Regions from separate parts of the Variovorax sp. PAMC28562 genome, predicted to be linked through region 2. Evidence: riboswitches for the same ligand, from Rfam matches in the RefSeq annotation. Region 2 holds a riboswitch; the other holds the start of a gene.
What was found. Region 2 has a riboswitch for cobalamin ahead of H7F36_RS00080 (cobyrinate a,c-diamide synthase). Riboswitches for the same ligand answer to the same signal wherever they lie in the genome.
Positions count from the first base shown of each region.

Region 1: another riboswitch for cobalamin. It lies ahead of H7F36_RS19055 (TonB-dependent receptor domain-containing protein); the one in region 2 lies ahead of H7F36_RS00080 (cobyrinate a,c-diamide synthase).

Region 1 is NZ_CP060296.1:4,066,092-4,073,743, forward strand. Features, by position in the region: gene bluB (5,6-dimethylbenzimidazole synthase) at 1-65, opposite strand, end outside; gene cobO (cob(I)yrinic acid a,c-diamide adenosyltransferase) at 68-637, opposite strand; gene H7F36_RS19035 (ABC transporter ATP-binding protein) at 685-1,467, opposite strand; gene H7F36_RS19040 (FecCD family ABC transporter permease) at 1,464-2,483, opposite strand; gene H7F36_RS19045 (ABC transporter substrate-binding protein) at 2,494-3,330, opposite strand; gene H7F36_RS19050 (bifunctional adenosylcobinamide kinase/adenosylcobinamide-phosphate guanylyltransferase) at 3,378-4,016, opposite strand; gene H7F36_RS19055 (TonB-dependent receptor domain-containing protein) at 4,057-5,898, opposite strand; cobalamin riboswitch at 5,992-6,247, opposite strand; gene H7F36_RS19060 (cell division protein ZapB) at 6,289-6,516, shown strand; gene H7F36_RS19065 (cell division protein ZapA) at 6,513-6,902, shown strand; gene H7F36_RS19070 (enoyl-CoA hydratase/isomerase family protein) at 7,402-7,652, opposite strand, start outside.
Region 2 is NZ_CP060296.1:21,518-29,169, reverse strand. Features, by position in the region: gene cobN (cobaltochelatase subunit CobN) at 1-432, opposite strand, end outside; gene cobW (cobalamin biosynthesis protein CobW) at 451-1,512, opposite strand; gene cobO (cob(I)yrinic acid a,c-diamide adenosyltransferase) at 1,570-2,157, opposite strand; gene H7F36_RS00080 (cobyrinate a,c-diamide synthase) at 2,154-3,467, opposite strand; cobalamin riboswitch at 3,660-3,925, opposite strand; gene H7F36_RS00075 (CynX/NimT family MFS transporter) at 4,084-5,349, opposite strand; gene pbpC (penicillin-binding protein 1C) at 5,412-7,637, opposite strand.

The DNA of each region.
Region 1 (7,652 bases), 650 kb from region 2:
TGGATGGCGCGGTACACGGCGCGCTGATCGGCTGCTGCGAAGGCGTCTGGCGTCGGCTGCGACATGGTCAGTCCTCGATGCCGCGTTGCGTCGGGATGCCGGCGGTGAACGCGTGCTTGACCATCTGCATCTCCGTGACCGTATCGGCGAGTTCGATCAACTCCGGCGGGCAGCGCCGACCGGTGAGCACGACGTGCACCTGCTTGGGCCTTTCGCGCAACGTCACCAGCACGTCGTCGAGCGGCAACCAGCCGCAGATGAGCGGGCAGGTGATCTCGTCGAGCACCACCAAGAAATAGTCGCCCGACAGGATCGACGTCTTGGCCTTCAACCAGCCATCGCGCGCAAGCTGGCCCGACTGTTCGAGGTCCTGGTCTTTCCCGCTGAAGCCGTCGCCGAGGCCTTCGATCGGGATGCCGAGTTGCTCGAACATGCGGTGTTCACCTGAGAGCGCGCTCGGCGCTTTCAGGAATTGCCAGACCTTCACTGGCTTACCGCGCCCATGCGCGCGCAAGGCGAGACCGAAAGCCGCAGTGCTTTTTCCCTTGCCATCGCCGGTGTTGACGATGACGATGCCGCGGCGCTCCCCTTCGGGCTTTTCATACGGCTTGGCCGAAGGTGGTGTTTCAATTTCCATGAGAGTCGGTCGTGCGCTTGTGCGCTTGTGCGGTTGATTCGGCGGGTTCAGCGAGGCAGAGCGATCCATTGCTCCGCCACGCGGTGGATGCGAATGCGGCGATCGAACACTTCTTCGAGCGCTGCATGGGTCGCGGGATCGCTGCATGCGCCGTGATGCAGCACCCGACCACCCGCCATGACGACAAGCGCATCGGCGGCCAGCGCCATCGAGAGTTCGTGCAGCACGCTCACCACCGTGCGCCCTTCGGCGACGAGCGCGCGCGTGGTCGTCATCCAGTCGGCCTGGTGCGGTGGGTCGAGATTGGCGAGCGGCTCGTCCATGAGCAGCAGTTGCGCTTCGACCGCCAACGCGCGGGCCAACAACACGCGCTGCCGTTCGCCGCCGGAGAGCTGGCCGAGCGGCCGCATGCGCCAGTCCCACGCCTGGGTGCTGCGCAGCGCCCGCTCGACGGCTGCGCGGTCGCGTTCGCTTGGCGCAGCGAGCCAGCGCTGGTGCGGCAGGCGACCGAGCATCGCGACGTCGTAGACCATCAGGTCGTCGGCGCTGCCCTCGCCTGCTCCGCCCTGCCCGAGCCACGAGAGCTGCTGGGCGCGCGTGCGACCCGAAAGTTTTGCCATCGGTTCGCCGAAGAGCTGTACCTCGCCCCGGTGCGGCAGCAGGCCGGCGAGCGCCTTCAGCAGCGTCGACTTGCCGGCGCCGTTCGGTCCGACGATGCTCGTCCATCGGCCCGCCTCGATCGCCAGGTCGATGCCGTGCAGCACTTCCGCGCTCCCGAGCACGGCACTCAACGCTTTGCATTCGACGGCGGCGCGCTTTGTGAGCGTCATGAAAGGCCGCCCCTCGAACTGCGCCGGTGCATGAGCCACAGCAAATACGAGCCGCCGAGCACTCCCGTCAGCACGCCGACGGGCAACTCCTGCGGCGCCACGAGCCAGCGCGCCAGCAGGTCGGCCGCCAGCAGCAGCAGCCCGCCCATCAACGACGACAGCACGATCAACCGCGCGTGCGTGGTCTTGACGGCAGAGCGCACCAAATGCGGCGCGGCGAGGCCGACGAACGCGATCAATCCGGTCTGCGCGACCGCGGCGCCAGTGGCCATCGACAGCACCGCGACCAGCGCCATGCGCATCGCGCCGAGCGGCAAGCCGAGGCTGCGAGCCGTGGCCTCGCCGAGCGCAAGGCCATCGAGCACCGGCGCCAACGCCCATGCGCACACAAGGCACACCACCGCCAACACAGCCATCACCCCGCAAGCGCTCCAGCCGATGAGGCCGGTGCTACCGAGCATGAAGGCCTGAATGGCCTGGAGCAGGTCGGCCGAGGCAATGGTGATGAGATCCTTGGCCGCGCCGAGCACCACGCCGACGATCACGCCGGCCAGCAACAGCCGCAACGTTTGCTGCACGCCGCGCGCCAGCAGCAGCGTGAGCAGCACCGCCAGCACAGCGCCGACGAAGGCCGCACCGGTGAGGCCGAGCCGGACCACCCAATGCGTACTGGCCGGCGAGGCCCCGAACACGACCAGCGCGACGGCCACGCCGAGCGATGCGCCCGAGGCGCTGCCAAGCAGGTAAGGGTCGGCCAACGGATTGCGAAAGAGCCCTTGCGCAACGGCGCCGGCCAGGCCGAGCAAAGCGCCTGCGAGCCACGCACCGAGCGTGCGCGGCAGCCGGATCTCGCGGACGATCTGCAATGCGACCGGATCTCGCCAGGCGGCGACCACACTCTCGAAACCGGTGCTGCCGATGCCGATGCCGACCACCACGAGCACAAGACCCAACGCGAGCAGAACAACGCCCAGCGTGAGGGCGCGGCGGTGCTGATCGACTTGAGTGATGCTCATCGTTGTTGCGTCATTTCGACGGGTCCACGATGCACTGCGCCATCAAACGGGCTGCCTCGCCCATGCGCGGGCCGGGCCGCACCAGCACGTCGGACTGCGCCGCAGTGAAGCGGCAAATGTGCCTGTCGCGCACGGCACGAATCAGCGACCAGCCGGGCCGTTGTTCCAGCACTTGCGCGCTGCGCTCGCCGACCATGATGAGGTCCGGATTGGCGCGAACGACGTACTCCGGGTTGAGCTTGGGAAACGGCCCGAGCGCCGCCGGGACGATGTTCTGCACGCCCAGCCGCGTCAGCGTCTCGCCGATGAAAGAGCTTTCACCGGCTGCATACGGCGTGCTTTCGATCTCGAAGTAAACGCGCGTCCGCCTGGCTTCGGGCGGTAGCGACTGCGCCGCAGCCGACACGCTGAAATCGATGGCACGCCACACGCGCTGCGCATCGTCGGCGCCGAGCATCTGGCCGAGCGCATCGAGCACACGCCGCACGCCGGCATGGTTCTTCGGCTCCAGCACCAGCACCTTGAGCCCGAGTTGCTCCAGCCGCTGTGTGACGCGCGACGACTTGGCGAGCAGCACCACGTCGGGCTTGAGCGCGACGATGGCTTCGACGTTCGGGTCGAGGCCACCGCCCACTTGCGGCAACGCGCGCACCAGCTCGGGTGAATTCGAATAGCGATCGACACCGACGAGTCGGCTGCATGCGCCGAGTGCGCAGACCGATTCGGTGAGCGATGGCAGCAGCGCGACGATGCGTTGCGGCGGCTGCGGAAAGTCGACGGCGACGCCGCGTTCGTCGGTGACGACGACGGCATGCGCCGGCAGCGATGCCACAAACATCAGCGCCATCGGCACGCAGATGGTCCAGAGCGCCGTGATGATCTTGTTCATGTCCGTCAAACCGGCCGCGCCGGTGCCTTCAACGTCAGCGGCAAGCCGGCCACCATCAGCGTGACGCGATCGCATGCTGCGGCCATTTCCTGGTTGAGCCGGCCCAACGCATCGACGAAAGCACGCGTTTCACCGCCCAATGGGATGACGCCGAGGCCGATCTCGTTGCCGACCAGCACGATCGGGCCGCGCGCGCCGCGCAAGGCAGCGACGAGCATTGCAATACGCTGGGTCGCGTCGATTGCTAAGGCCATGTCCGCCCCCGGACCGCCCGACGTGTACGGCATGTGGGGCGTGTGGGGCATCAGCAGGTGGGTAAGCCACAGCGTAAGACAGTCGACCACCACCATCGTATCGGCAGCGGAATGCGCAACGATGGCCTCGGCCAGTGCGGAAGACTCTTCGACAGTTGACATCGCTGGCAAGCGAAGAGCGCGGTCCTGCCGGTGTCGCAGGATGCGCGCGCGCATCTCGTCGTCGTGCGCCTGCGCCGTCGCCACCATCACCGCGCGGTGATCGGATGACGCAGCGAGCCAGTCGACCGCCCGCTGCTCGGCGAGTCGCGACTTGCCGCTCCTCTGGCCGCCGAGAATGAACTCGCGCGGCCGGTCTGCGCGTTCGTCGGGGTACGAGGAATGCGGCATCGTCAGCGGCAAGCCATTGCGCAGACCGTCGTCATGGCGTTCAGTGTGGCTGCCACTTGACACCCACATAGACAGCACGGCCCGGAGTTGCGTAGCCATCGACCAGCTGGTAGTTTTTGTCACCCAAGTTGTCGACGCGCGCCAAAAGCGTCACGTCGCGAACAATCTCGGTGCTCGCACTGAGATTGAACAGCGTGTAACCACCGAGCGTCTTTTTGTTGGCCGCATCCGCATAGCGAAAGCCCGAGGCCTGAACTTCGGCACCCAAGGTCCATCCGGCAACACGCCAGTCAGCACCCAGCGTGGCATGCCGACGCGAGCGCAGGGCCAGCAGCTTGTCTGTCTCGGCGTCCTTCGGGTCCTGGAAGTCGAGCGAACCGCGCAGCGTCACGTCGCCGATGTGATGGCTGCCTGCAAGGGTAACGCCCCGCAGCACGGCGCGGGCGGTGTTCGCGTAGCAACCGAAGCCGGAGCTGCACGCGGTCGAGTCATTGTCGAAAGTGATGAGATTTCGCACGCGATTGCGGTAGGCCACGATGCTGCCTGTTGTCGCGGCATCGGCGTATCGCAATCCGATCTCGGCGTTGAGCGAAGTCTCGGGCTGCAGGCCCGCGTTGCCGTATTCGCTGAAGCGCTGGTACAGGGTGGGTGCGCGGAATGCCGTGCCAGCGGAAGCGGTCGCACGCCAGTTCTGCGCAAACGAATAGCCGTAGGCTGCGCTGCCGGTGGTCTTGCCACCGAACTCGCTGTCGTTGTCATGACGCACGTTAAGTTGCAGCGAATGAGCGCCCTGATTGAAACCGTAGCCGAGCGCCAGCGCGTCTTGTGAGCGCTTCCTGAAGATGGTGGTGCTGAAGCTGTCCAGTGCCGGGTTGAAGAGCTTGTCTTCACGACGCTCCAGCGCCGCGGTGAACAGGCTGGCGCCGAGGCGGTACTCGTTTTGGAACAGGTAGTTGCGCAGCTGCGTTTGCGTGATGTAAGCCGACGGCGTCGTTTCGTATCGCGAGTTTGAGTCGGTCACCGAAAGCTTGGTGCTGTAGGCCTCTGTCCACTGCGCCGACCAACTCAGGCCGGCGGTGCGCAAATGGTAGAGGTTGCGGTCGTTCACCGGCTGCTTCGGGTCGTAGCCATAGTTGTCGTAGCCCGAATTGGTTTCGCTTTCGAGCACCGTGGCGTCGATCCGCTGCTGCGCGTTGATCTGGTAGCCGAGTCGCACGTTAGCCGAGCTCGCATGGTAGTAGTCCTTGTCCGGATCATGGCTGGCGACCGATCGCGTGCGTACGTCGAACCCAGCGTTTTCCTGGTACGCCGCGCCGATCGAATAGTCGAAAGCGCCGGCCGAACCACTGACGCCGGCCTGCGATGTACGCAAGCCCTTGCTGCCGAAACCGAAGCCGACATACGGACTGGCAACCCCTTCGCCGCGCCGCGTGAAGAGCTGGATCACGCCGCCAATGGCGTCCGAGCCGTAGACCGCAGCGGCCGGGCCTCGCAGCACTTCAATGCGGTCGATCTGCGCCAGTGGAATGCTTTCCCACGTGGCACCGCCGGTCGACTGCGAATCGACACGCACGCCATCGACATACACAGCCGTGAAACGCGTGTCGGCGCCGCGAAGGAACACGCTGGTTGCGTTGCCGACACCACCGTTGCGCGTGATCTCGACGCCGGGCAAACGTGCCAACACGTCGGCAACGCCGACGGCGCCGCTGCGCTCGATCGTTTCGCGGTCGACGATCGACACATCAGCGACCAATTTAGACAGGGGCTGCGGTACGCGGGTCGCGGTGACCACCGTTTCGCTGAGCGATGGCGGGCTTTGTGCGAGCGCAAGGAGTGGCACTTGCAGCAAGGCGGCAAGCAGGAGAACACTGGTTTTCATTTGAGAGGACCGGATAGCAATGCCCGTCACCGGCTTCCCCGCCGGTGGTTGAGCGTAATGGCCGGCTGCGCGCACCACCCAACGTTGACGCGCGCGGCTTGCCGCTTCGTTGGCCGGTATCCGGGCTGACAGAGTGCTCGACCCGCCTTCCCAGGCGCCTGTTTCAGGGCGCCCAGTGGCTGCTGGGGAAAGTGATGTCGGCGCGTGAACGCCGGCATCGTCTGTTTGACCGTTGCGGGGGCAGCGCAGGTGGCTTCGGTCTTCGTTGTGGTGAAGACCGCGACTCCTGCTTCCCGTTGAACTGCGCCGCGTGAACCACGGCGCGAGCACCAACGGGCCGGATTCTAAATTGAAAGAACTTGCAATCGCGGGAACCTACAATCCAGACCCATGTCCGCCGCCAGTCCCATTGACCAGATCGCCGACCGAGTCGAGCGCCTCCTGGTTCGCCACGAAGAGGTGCAACGCACCAATGCGCTGTTGCAGGAACAGGTCGATGCGCTGACGCGGGAGCGCGACGCGCTCAAATCGCGGCTCGCGGCTGCCCGAACGCGTATCGACGCGCTGCTAGATCGGCTGCCGGCCGACCCACCCTCTCCTGAAGATTCCGCCGCATGAAGCAGATAGAAGTACAGATCATGGGCCAGAGCTACTTGCTCGGCTGCCCCGCAGACGGCGAGTCGCAATTGCGCAGCGCGGTCGACCACGTCGACGCTGCCATGTGCAAGATTCGCGATGCCGGCAAGGTGAAGGCGCGCGACCGCATCGCCGTGCTGGCCTCGCTGAATATCGCATTCGATTTGATTCAGGCGCAGGCCGCATCCGCATCTGCTGCCGAGGTCGCGGTCGCCCCCGTCGCCGCAGCCGCGAGCCCGGTCGCACCGCTCTTGCCGATGGCCACGCCCTCAGATACAGCGAATCACGCCGAGCTGGACGACCCACGCCTGCCGCAACTTTTGCAGCGCCTCGACAATGCCCTCGCGGGCGATGGACATTTGCTCTGATGGCCTACACAGCGAGCGTGGAGCTGGCGTAGACTCTTCCTCGTCTGCGGTGTTGTCGAACTTAATATTTCCTTGTTCCAATGCTCTCCGGAGCCGGGCTTGGTACATCGCTAGGTAGGCGTGATCATCTCGCGTTAGATGAACCCGAAGCCCTGCTGCCCTCGCCCACCTGAACCCTGGTTCAGGATGCGGGTTCGGCTCCATTCGCAGACACCTATTCGAAGCAACGGCCCCGAGATCCTTAGGATCCCGGGGCCGTTTTTTTGGGTGCGGGTCTGTTCTCGAGGTCAGCGCGAGAACAACGCCTTGTGCTGCTCCCGCAGCAGCGCCTTCTGAACCTTGCCCATGGCGTTTCGCGGCAGTTCGGCGACGACGCCTCGACCGATTTTTCGACCTGCACTGCGGTACGCGCGCCGGGCTCCAGATCGAGCGCATCGAGCAGGTTGGCGATCATGGCGCTGGCGCGTTCGAGATCCCGCCACGACCAGAACAAGCCGCGTCAAAAATCGGGAGCGCGTTTGGCGAGAAAGGCGGCAATGCCTTCGCGGTGCTCGGGAGAATCAGCGTAGTCGTACGCGCCCCGCAGCAGGCCCTGAACCTCGCTCGATACCGACTCGTTCAAGGCAGCGAAAGTGCGCTTGTTGAATCGCGCGGCCTGTGGTGCCAGCGCCGCGATTCGCAGCGCATGGTCGCGCGCGGCGACGGGCACCTCCGCGTCGGGCAGTACATGCAGCAAAAAGCCGGCGTCGT
Region 2 (7,652 bases):
CAGGCAGCGCCACAGGTGGCGGCAATCGTCTTGCGGTGCGGTGCTGCGGATCAGTAGTTGCGCGTCCTCGAAGGCATCACCCGAGAACATCGCCAGCCACTGGCCCCGCTCGCGCGCAAGCGACATCGCACGTTCCACCACGTAAGCCCAGTCGCTGGGGCTGCCGAGATGGTCGATCACGATCACGCGGGCATGGCGCAGCACGTCGTCGACGTACATGTCGACGGAGGCTGGCTGGCGCAGCCACATCAGGTTGGCCAGGCGAACGCTGGGGTAGTCGGGGCCGAGCTGGGCGGCCACATCGGCGAGCAGCGAGAGCGTGGTGTCCGCCGCGCTCAGCACCACGATCGAGGCGGGCGTCTGCTCGACGCGCACGACGCCCTGGCCACCGTCTTCAACGTGGCCGCCCGGGCGTGTGGACATCAGGTGCATGAGAGTCCTTGGGTGATTTCAGGAATGAACGCTGGCCGACAGGTCGCGGTCCAGTTCGGCCTGCAGCACTGCAGCGTCCAGACCGGCGCCGATCAGCACCAGGCGCGACTGGCGCATCTCGTCGCCGCGCCACGCCCGGTCGAAGTAACTGTCGAAGCGCGTGCCCACGCCCTGAATCACCAGTCGCATGGCCGCACCGGGCAGCGAGACAAATCCCTTGACGCGGTAGATCTCGTGGCGTTCGACCAGGTCTTGCAGCACCGTCAGCAGCCGCGCCCGATCGAGCACCTGCAAACTCACCGAGACGGAATCGAAGGCATCGTGGTCATGGTCTTCTTCCGCGTCATGGTGCGTCTTGCGCTGGTCGATCACGTCTTCGACCGCACGCTCCAGGCCCAGCAACACGCCCAGGTCGATGCGGCCATGCTGCGCATGCAGCAGCTTCACGCCCGGTGCGGTTTCCAGGCGGATGGCAGCTTCGACGCCGGCCAGCGCGGCAGTGTCCATGCCGTCGGTCTTGTGCACGATCACCAGGTCGGCGGTGGCAAGCTGGTCTTCGAACAACTCGTGCAATGGCGAGTCGTGGTCCAGGTTGTCGTCGGCGCGGCGCTGGGCATCGACCGCCACCGGATCGTCGGCGAAGCGGCCGGCCGCCACGGCAGGCGCATCCACCACCGCGATCACGGCATCGACGGTGAAGGCGTTGCGCAACGCGGGCCACTGGAAGGCCTGTACCAGCGGCTTGGGCAACGCCAGGCCCGAGGTCTCGATCACCAGGTAGTCGATCTGGTCGCGGCGCGCTGCAAGCTGCTCCATCACCGGGGCAAACTCTTCCTGCACGGTGCAGCACAAGCACCCGTTGGCCAATTCGAACAACTGGCCGTTGGGCGCGCCGGTCTCGTCGCAACCGATGCCGCAGCCTTTCAGCAATTCGCCGTCGATGCCTAGCTCGCCGAACTCGTTGACGATCACTGCGATGCGCAGGCCTTGGGCGTTTTGCAGCAGGTGACGCAGCAGAGTGGTCTTGCCACTGCCGAGAAAACCCGTGACGATGGTGGCGGGGATCTTGCGGGATTGCATGGTCGATTCCTGGATGGGCTGAGTGAGCGTAGAGAAGTCAGGCAAGCGACGAAGTGACTAGTCCTCGATGCCGCGTTGTGCCGGCACACCTGCCTTGAAGTGGTGTTTGATCAATGCCATTTCGGTCACTGAATCGGCGATATCGATCATTTCCTGCGGCGCATTGCGGCCAGTGAGCACCACATGCACATGCGATGGGCGCTCACGCAGGCAGGCCAGTACCGGGTCGAGCGACATCCAGCCATAGCGCAGCGGATACATGATTTCGTCGAGCACCACCAGGGAGTGCGCGCCGGCTCGCACTGTGGCCTCGGCACGGGCCCAACCCGCGCGCGCGAGTTCGGCCGAATGTTCCAAGTCGCGGCTCTTCCAGCTAAAGCCGTCGCCCAGACCTTCGATAGGCATGCCCAGTTGCTCGAATAAGCGGTGCTCGCCAAAGCGCGCCGTGGGCACTTTCATGAACTGGTAGATCTTGACTGTTTCGCCTTGGCCGGCAGCGCGCAGCGCGAGCCCGAACGCGGCTGTGCTCTTGCCTTTGCCGGGGCCGGTGTGCACGGTGACGCGGCCGTGCGACGCACCCTGTGGTGGTTGGGTGTCGGGCAAGGGCTGCAGTGCTCGCTCGGTGGACATTGCGGACAAGGTCATGGCTTGAACATCGCGGCGATGGCCAGTGGGTTGCTCGGAAAGTACAGGTGCATGAACGAAGCGAACAAGCGGCCTTGGTGGAACACGGCTTCGGCCCGACCCTGCTGGCGCTGAGCCACGGTGTGCAGCGTGGCCGGCAACGTTGTCGCAATGCGTCCATGGTGGAAGGTATGGCCACGCACCTGGCCTTGAGGCAGCATCAGGCTGTGCATGCCGAGGTTGACGAGCCTATCGGTCATGACGCCCTGGCCGGGCAGCAGGCCCATCATCGGCGAGCTGTGGCCTGCCTTGTCGCTGAGCGTCTCCAGCAGTGCCAGCATGCCGCCGCACTCTGCGACCAGGGGCCGGCCAGCAGCGTGGTGTGCATGGACGGATTGGCGCGTGACGGTGTTGTTCGCCAATGCCTGCAAGTGCAATTCCGGATAACCGCCGGGCAGGTACAGCGCTTGAGCTGCAGTCGGCACCGGCTCGTTGGCTAACGGCGAGAAGAAGCACAGCCGTGCGCCCAAGGCACGCAGGGTATCGAGATTAGCGGGGTATAGAAATGAAAAGGCAGCGTCTCGCGCAATGGCAATGGTGGTGCCGCTCAGCAGTGCCGGCAGCGCTAGATTGTCCGAGGCGAGCGGTGCCTCGAATTGAACAACCGGCGGGATGGGCAACTCCCCGTTCTCGCCGAGCGCCCGTGCGGCAGCTGCAATCCGCTCGGCCATGTCACCGACTTCTGCAGCCTGCACCAGCCCTAAGTGACGCGCGGGCAAACCGTAGTTTCCGCCACGCGGCAGCGTGCCATACCAAGTCATGCCGGCAGGCAAGCTTTCCCGCAACATCTGCGCATGGCTCGAGCTGCCGACTCGGTTGGCCAGCACGCCGGTCAGTTGCAGGCCGGCTCTGTAAGTGGCGAGCCCGTGCGCCACGGCACCGAAGGTTTGCGCCATCGCCGAGGCATCGATCACGGCCAACAGCGGCAGGCCGAAACGCAATGCGAGATCGGCACTCGACGGCGTCCCGTCATGCAAACCCATCACGCCTTCGACCAGAATTAGATCGGCCTGAATGGCGGCGTCGTAGAGCAATTCAGCGCAGTGCGCTTCGCCACCCATCCACAGGTCGAGCTGCTGCACTGGCGCGCCGCTGGCGCACTCCAGCACCATGGGGTCGAGAAAGTCTGGGCCGGTTTTAAACACCCGCACGCGGCGGCCTCGGCTGCGGTGCCAGTGCGCCAGCGCGGCGGTGACCGTGGTCTTGCCTTGGCCCGAAGCCGGGGCAGTGATCATCAGTGCGCGGCAGGACACGGCAGTGGCTGCGCTCATCCCGTGACCTCCGTTTGGACGGGGACAGCGTTTCGGACCCTGCGTAGATGCATGGCGTCGCCATCGCCCACAAACTGGCGGAGCAGCGTCACCTCAAGCGACCTGAAAGGGAAATGAATGATGATGGAAACACCGCACTGGACATGCTCGCCCGCTTCCCCGCAGGCATGCACCGCAAGGCGCATCATTCGCATGACGCGCCACCTCATTGGCCGGTATCCGGGCTGGCGAAGACGACCCGTATTCCCTTCCCGGGCCGTCGCTTGCGCGGCGTTCACCTAGTGGGCACTTAATACGAGCTGCAAGCACTGGGCTTGCGTCCGCTTACCGTTGCGGGGGCAGCTCAGGTTCGGGCGCCGAAGCGTGTCCACTCAGACATACACAGCATCCCATCCTGATTCCCGTTGAACTGCTTTGACCTGAAAACCAAAGCGAGCACCAACCGTTAAATTATAGGGGAGCCTGCCTTGGTGACCTCACCCAAACGGCCCGCACCTGCAGCGCGCCATAGCGCATGCGGGCCGACTTCAGTGCAATGCCCATAGCGGCCATACGCTTCAAAGCAACGCCCAGCCGATTCTTAAAAAATCGCCGGTATCGACACCCACACCGCGCTCTAGCGACTGCCGCCCAGCGCGGGCACCGTCACCGCCCCCACATGCAGCGTGCGACCCGCACCCAGCCCGGCCACCACCAGCGCCACGCCGAGCCCCACGAACAGCCACGCCGCCGCCGCGAACCCACCGGTCCACCCGCGCAGCAGACCCACCAGCAGCGGGCCGAGGGCCGCGACCACATAGCCCACGCCTTGCGCCATGCCCGACAGGTGCGCCGCCACATGTGCATCGGGCGAGCGCAGCACGATGAAGGTCAACGCCAGTGCAAATGAGCCGCCTTGCGCAATGCCGAGCAGCACGGCCCAGACCCAGATGCCCGACAGCGGCGCCAGCAGGCAGCCCAGCATGGCCGCGACGATGAGCACGGCCAGCACCACGGCCACGCCGACCTGATTGCGGAACTTGACTGCGATGGCCGGCACGACGAGGCAGGTGATCACCTGCGTGATGATCGACAGCGACAGAACGTAGCCTGCTGCCGCATCGCCAAGGCCACGCTCCCTCAGGATTGGCGCGAGCCAGCTCATGACGATGTACGCGAGAGCCGATTGCAGTCCCATGAAGAAAGTGACCTGCCACGCCAGCTTGTCGCGCCACAGGCCACGCACGGTGTAGGCAGCTTCGCTGGCGACTGGAGCCAGCGACCATGCTTGCGGCGCCCACAGCAGGGTGACCACGCCGGCCGGCACGGCCCACATCGCCAGCGCCCAGGTCCATCCGCCGCCCATGGCATGTTCGAGCGGCACGGTGAAGCCGGCCGCGGCAGCGGCACCGCCACAGACCGCCATGGTGTAAAGGCCCATCATCAGCGCGGCCTGCTTTGCGAAGTCGCGCTTGACCAGGCCCGACAGCAGCACGTTCGACACTGCAATGCCGGCGGCCGCGATGGCCGATGCGACGAACAGCAGCCCGACACTGCCGCTGCCGCGCAGCAAGGTGCCGACAAAGATCAGCGCCATGCAGCCGAGCAGCGTTCGCTCGGTGCCGAAGCGGCGGCCCAGCGATGGCGCCAACGGCGCGAAGACGCCGAGGCAGACCACGGGCAAGGTCGTCAGCAAGCTCGCTGCGGTGGACGACAAGCCGGTGGCAGCGATGATCTCGGGCAGCACCACCGAGAGGCTCGCGAACACCGGTCGCAGGTTGAACGCGATCAGCACGACGCTGAGGCCGAGCAGCAAGCGACTGGAGCGGGTGATGGCAGGGGTGGGGGATGGTGCCGGTGCGTTGTCGCACTCGGCATCGATCAGCAGGTCGACGGAACTCATTGCTTCGATTAAAGCGCACGCGACGAAGTCCGTCCGGACGGTGGCCCGGGCACTGCAGCGGCTCAGCGTTTGGGTGCGGGTGAAACGACGCCGGCGCCGCGTACTTCGAGCTTGATTTCGTCTTGTATCGCGCCGGCCGCATCGACCAATTGAATGGCGTGTCGTCCCGGCCAAGGCAACCATTGCGCGCTGGCGCCGCGCGCAAAAGGGTTGCCGTCGATCTGCCAGCGCAGTCCCGCGCGGTCGCCCGCGCCGCTCTCGAAGCGCACGCGCTGGCGGTTCGGTGGGATGTCCGGGTCGAGCGCGATGATGGTGCCGTTCGACGGTGACGTGATGCGCGCCGAAGCGCCGTCGCGTTGCGACTTTCCGGGGACCGAGTCGAGCGCGAATTCGGCCTGCTCGGTGCCTTGCAGAAACCACTCGTCGCGTGCCGCTTCGAGCAGCCCGCCGTCGTTGCCGCTGCCAAAAGTCACATGCGTGCGAACGAGCCCGGTCGGTGGCGTCGGCGCGCGACTCGGTTCGTTGGCATGGAGGAAGCGCATCACCTCGGCCCACACCGGCGCCGCGCCGCTGGTGCCGCTCACGTCCCACATCGGCGCGCCGCTCGCGTTGCCGACCCATACGCCGACGGTGTAGCGCTCGGACCAGCCTAGTGCCCAGTTGTCTCGCATGTCCTTGCTGGTGCCGGTCTTGACGGCGGTCCAGAAGCGCGTCGACAGGATGCTGTCGAGCCCGAAGGTGCGCGCCCGCGCATTGGCGTCGGAAAGGATGTCCCCCACGATAAAGGCCGCACCCGCATCGACCGCGCGCACGACTTGCATCTCTTCTGTTTTGCTCCTTCCCCCGCTGGGGGAAGGCAGGGATGGCGACAGCCCCGCAACGACTCGCGTCTCCCCGAACCGCCCCCCGTTCGCCAACGTCCGATACCCATTGGTCAACGCCAGCAACGACACCTCCGCACTCCCCAACGCCAGGCTGTACCCGTAATAGTCGCCGCTCTGCTTCAACGGCACGCCCGCGGCACGCAGTTGCCGAGCGAAGGCTGCCGGCGACACCATGACCAGCGTGCGCACTGCCGGCACGTTGAGCGATGCAGCCAGCGCGGTGCGCACCGACACCGGCCCCTTGAATTGCCGGTCGTAGTTCTGCGGGATGTAGAGCCCGCCGGCCGTGTTGATCTGTGCCGATGAATCATCGAGCAGCGATGCTGCGGTGAGCCGCCGCTCGGCCAACGCTTCGGCATAGAGCAGCGGCTTCAAGGTCGAACCCGGCTGCCGCTGCGCTGTCACGCCATCGACCTCCGCTGCCTGGCTCAATACACCCGACGAGCCGACCCATGCGAGCACATCACCGTTCGCGTTGTCGAGCACGACGAGTGCGCCGTCTTCGACATGGCGTCCGCGCAGTTCGCGCAGGTGGCGTTGTAGCGAGGCGAGCGCAAAGCGCTGCAACGGCGCCCGCAAGGTGGTGGAAATTTCGTCTTTCTCCCGCTCCCTCAAAACCCGCCGCGCCAGATGCGGCGCAATCCCCTCGTTCGAATCGAACGCCCGCTTCTGCAACGCCGCGCTCGCGAACATGTCCATCGCTTCGCAATCCGACTTGCTTCGCTCCGGCTCCATCACGCGCAGTACCTCGCAAGCCCGCTGCGCGACCACCGCCGGCTTCGCATTGGGTGCTCGCACCAAAGCCGCCGCCACTGCCGCCTCGCGCGCATCGAGCCCGTGCGGCGCCTTGCCGAACAGCGTGCGCGAGAGCGCATCGATCCCGACGATTTCGCCGCGGAATGGCACGGTGTTGAGGTACGCCTCCAGCACCTGGTCTTTGCGCCAACTGCGTTCCAACTGCGCCGCAGCCACCGTCTGCCCGACCTTCTGAGAGAAGCTGCGGCCGCCGCTCGCGCGCCGCAAGTCGTCGTCGAGCAAGCCGGCCAGTTGCATGGTGATCGTCGAGGCGCCGCGCGTTTTCGTGTTCCACAGATTGCCCCATGCGGCCGACGATGCCGCGCGCCAGTCGACACCGCTGTGTTCGTAGAAGCGCTTGTCTTCGCTCAGCACCATCGCGGTACGAAGGGCGGGCGATACGGCGTCCAGGTCGATCCATTGCCCGCGCCGCACGGTCGGATCGATGCGCACCCGTTGCAGCAGTTCGCCATGGCGATCGAGCACGGCGACGTCGGATGAGCGGAAGTCGCGCTTCACTGCATCGAAGGTGGGGACCGCAGCGGCCGTTGTGACTGCCGCCAACATGCACAGCAGCGCAGCGAGCGGTCTGGCGATGGTGGCGCGCATGTGAAGCCGGACGGG